One region of the Enterobacter hormaechei subsp. xiangfangensis genome, then DNA from elsewhere that is predicted to be linked to it. Evidence: predicted binding sites of a transcription regulator. Region 1 holds the regulator's gene; the other holds the start of a gene.
What was found. The regulator LexA, encoded in region 1, represses DNA repair genes until DNA is damaged. The targets are predictions, from matches to a motif close to TNCTGTATGTACATACAGNA.
Positions count from the first base shown of each region.

Region 1 (2,203 bases):
TAAATTCGTGGCCAGCCGGACATAAACGATGTAAAGCCTCTGGTTAATAATGCAATTGCGGCGCAAGGATAACAGAAAGCGCGCAAAATTTCTGTTGTTACCCGTCATACTTCAGGTTGCAGCAAAACGCGCTGCGGCTTTAGTTACAGACGCTATTTATCATAAAAGGTTCTTTTAATGGCCAATAATACCACTGGGTTAACTCGAATCATTAAAGCTGCCGGTTATTCATGGAAAGGTTTCCGCGCTGCATGGGTTAATGAAGCCGCTTTCCGCCAGGAGGCGGTTGCTGCAATCGTTGCCGTTGTCATCGCCTGCTTCCTTGATGTTGATGCTATCACCCGCGTACTGCTCATCGGATCTGTCTTTCTGGTGATGATAGTGGAAATTCTTAATAGCGCTATTGAGGCCGTTGTTGACCGAATCGGGTCGGAATTCCATGAATTGTCTGGCCGGGCGAAAGACATGGGTTCCGCTGCCGTACTGCTGGCGATTATCACTGCGGCGATCACCTGGGTCACGCTGCTTTGGTCGCATTTCCGATGAGCCTCGAGGAATAATTAAGTCCCTGGTTTTTTGTGCAGTTTTTGGTTCCAAAATCGCCTTTGACTGTATATACTCACAGCATAACTGTATATACACCCAGGGGGCGGTATGAAAGCGTTAACGACCAGGCAGCAAGAGGTGTTTGATCTCATTCGGGATCATATCGGCCAGACGGGTATGCCACCCACGCGTGCAGAAATTGCGCAGCGTCTGGGCTTCCGTTCTCCTAATGCTGCCGAAGAGCACCTTAAAGCGCTGGCGCGTAAGGGCGTGATTGAGATTGTTTCCGGCGCCTCACGCGGTATTCGTCTGCTGGTGGAAGAAGAGAGCGGTATTCCGCTGGTGGGTCGCGTAGCGGCAGGTGAACCTCTGCTGGCGCAGCAGCACATCGAAGGGCACTATCAGGTTGATCCAGGCATGTTCAAGCCGAGCGCCGATTTCCTGCTGCGCGTTAGCGGAATGTCCATGAAAGATATCGGTATTCTGGATGGCGATCTGCTGGCGGTACACAAAACGCAGGACGTGCGTAACGGGCAAGTCGTGGTGGCGCGCATTGATGATGAAGTGACGGTTAAGCGCCTGAAGAAACAAGGCAATACCGTGCAGCTTCTGCCTGAAAACAATGAATTCTCCCCGATTGTGGTGGATCTCCGCGAGCAGAGCTTCTCTATTGAAGGACTGGCGGTCGGCGTTATCCGCAACGGTGAATGGCTGTAATCTCTTCCTGACAGGCTGTAGTTCCTCTACAGCCTGGCCTGTTTTCTGATTCCGGTAATTTCCATGGCATTGCTAACTTCTGCCGATAAGGCGTTGTGGCGTCTTGCGCTACCGATGATTTTTTCCAATATTACCGTTCCTCTGCTTGGGCTGGTGGATACGGCGGTTATCGGGCATCTCGATTCGCCGATTTATCTCGGCGGCGTCGCGATCGGCGCAACGGCGACCAGCTTTCTCTTTATGCTGCTGCTTTTTCTGCGCATGAGTACGACGGGCCTGACGGCCCAGGCGTATGGTGCAAAAGATCCCCTGCGTCTGGCGCGTGCGCTGGTTCAGCCGCTCATTCTGGCGTTCGGTGCTGGCGCGTTAATCGTTCTGTTGCGTACGCCGCTGATTGATTTTGCGCTCCATATTGTGGGCGGCAGCGATGCCGTACTGGAACAGGCCCGGCGGTTCCTCGAAATTCGCTGGCTCAGCGCGCCCGCTTCACTGGCAAACCTGGTCCTGCTGGGCTGGCTGTTGGGCGTGCAGTACGCCCGCGCGCCGGTGATCCTGCTGGTGGTAGGCAACCTGCTTAACATTATGCTCGATCTGTGGCTGGTGATGGGGCTGCACATGAACGTCCGGGGCGCGGCGCTGGCCACGGCGATTGCCGAGTACGGTACGCTGCTAATTGGTTTGGGAATGGTCTGGCGCGTACTGGCGATGCGCGGTATCACCCTGGATCTGCTGAAATCGGCCTGGCGCGGCAACATTCGTAAGCTGCTGGCGCTTAATCGCGACATCATGCTCCGTTCGCTCCTGCTGCAACTCTGCTTTGGCGCCTTAACCGTTTTTGGTGCGCGTCTTGGGCCTGAAATCGTCGCAGTCAACGCAGTGCTCATGACGTTACTGACCTTTACCGCTTACGCGCTGGATGGTTTTGCTTACGCCGTCGAGG
Region 1 is NZ_CP017183.1:315,197-317,399, forward strand. It holds gene plsB (glycerol-3-phosphate 1-O-acyltransferase PlsB) at 1-23, opposite strand, end outside; gene BFV63_RS01510 (diacylglycerol kinase) at 178-546, shown strand; gene lexA (transcriptional repressor LexA) at 655-1,263, shown strand; gene dinF (MATE family efflux transporter DinF) at 1,327-2,203, shown strand, end outside.

Region 2 (2,203 bases), 1.3 Mb from region 1:
GTCTCGAATATGTCAACTGAGCCGCGCGCTACGGCAGAAATCCGGGAGACAGCTTTCCGCCTGCTGTGTCTGAACCACACGTTCACCAGCTATATCTCTACCCTTGGCGCCCACCGAGAGAAACTGACGAATCCGGACATCCTGGCGCTGCTGGACGACGCCGTTTGCTACGTTGATGATGCGCTTCATCATCAACCTGCGGATGAGCCACGGGTTCACCAGGCACTGGATGAACTGGTGCAACGTATCGCACACCTTGATCCAGGCACCGACAACAAAGCTCCACTGGTCCTTCAGCAAATTGGCCTGCTTATCGCTTTGCTGCCGGAAATTTGTCGGCTGCGACAGCAGATCGCTACCTGGCGGAATGATGGCCCTGCGACTCAGGCAGCGCATTAAACCACTCCGTAAGCTCCCGGCGAATATCCGCCGGGAGTGCCGCTTCATGTAACCCTTCAATCGCGCCTTCAAGCGCGAACAATACCCGGATACTCAGCGCTTTATTCTTAGAGCGCATTTTCAGCCAGCTCGTCTTCGCCCCCAACTGTCGTAGCGTCTCTTCATTGGTAATGCCCGCCTCCATAAGCAGGACCTCAATCTGAAAGGTCAGGTTCGGCAGATCTTTAAGCCGGTTACGCTGATGGCGCTGGTAGCGCTCTTTCCTGGCGGCATCGAGCGCAAACGAGGAGAGCTGAAGCAGTTTTTCCCTGTTTTGCCACAGACCTTCGTCCACACGGTAGTAATTAAGCAGCACTGGGCGTCCTCGTTTCATCAGGGTCAGAAAAGAGGAAGCGTTTTTTACACAGTATTTTGCACTTTGCTCACAGGCGCGAAGGTACAGCTCGCCGTCAGACACCATCGCGAACACCGCTTCATCCACGGCCAGGGTATAACCGCCAAACAGGGCGCGATGATGAATTTCGCCCAGCGGAGAGAGGTATTCTTGAGATTGATAAATCCGCTCATAAGATATCTTTTTCATGATAATTCCATTAAAAATCATACAGTAACCACGATATTTCTTACTAACGGATCCGTTAGCAGGAAAATAGGCAACTTATTGCCGTTGGGCAAGATGATTTTTTCATGTTCACCAGGAATGGATGAAATTTGCGAGTCGCTTTCCGAAAATGAGGTTGATCTTTATGCATACAGGGGTTACTGTATATCCATACAGTAACTACAGGGCTGGAATGATTATGTACACTTCAGGCTATGCAAATCACTTAACACCTTCTACTTCTGCCGCAGGCAATGCTGCGCAGAATTCTATCGGGCGTGAATCGACAGGGCTTATCAGTGAAGTGGTTTACCGTGAAGACCAGCCGCTGTTGACACAACTCTTACTCCTGCCGCTTTTGCAGCAGCTCGGGCAACAGTCTCGCTGGCAGCTCTGGCTGACGCCACAGCAAAAATTAAGTCGCGAATGGGTTCAGTCGGCTGGGCTGCCGTTAGCGAAGGTGATGCAGATTAATCAACTCTCCCCTTGCGATACGGTCGAGTCGATGGTCCGGGCATTACGTACCGGGAACTATAGCGTCGTGATTGGGTGGTTGCCTGAGGATCTGTCGCAAGAGGAACATTTGCGTCTGACTGAAGCGGCTGAAGAAGGTAACGCGATGGGTTTCATCATGCGGCCAGTTCGTGGAGATTCCTATCGCAGAGGACAACATCCCGGGCTAAAAATTCACTCAAATGTGTACCATTGAGTGATTTTAAGAGTTTTCCTGGAATTTTTTTCGACCGCAGTATGCAAAAAAAGTTCAACGCGCCAAAACTGCGGCAAGGCTTGTCTGACGCGGTTCTCGTTAATTTTACTGCACAAAATTCGTTCAAAAATTGTTAAATATTAGGTATACGGAACTTTTTTTTTCATATGCCTGACGGACTTCACACTTGTAAGTTTTCAGCTACGTTGTAGACTTTACATCGCCAGGGGTGCTCGGCCTAAGCCGAAGATATCGGTAGGTTTATATTTGACCACGCCCCCCGGTGAAGGATTTAACCGTGATTCCTCCGATGGAGATATTCATGGCAAATTTTGGATGATAACGAGGCGCAAAAAATGAAAAAGACAGCTATCGCGATTGCAGTGGCACTGGCTGGCTTCGCTACCGTAGCGCAGGCCGCTCCGAAAGATAATACCTGGTATGCAGGTGGTAAACTGGGCTGGTCTCAGTTCCATGACACCGGTTGGTACAAC
Region 2 is NZ_CP017183.1:1,638,624-1,640,826, reverse strand. It holds gene yccS (YccS family putative transporter) at 1-399, shown strand, start outside; gene BFV63_RS07660 (TfoX/Sxy family DNA transformation protein) at 356-982, opposite strand; gene sulA (SOS-induced cell division inhibitor SulA) at 1,200-1,709, shown strand; gene ompA (porin OmpA) at 2,066-2,203, shown strand, end outside.
Region 2: a site for LexA is predicted at 1,160-1,179, ahead of sulA (SOS-induced cell division inhibitor SulA). Genes of this name have one in related genera too.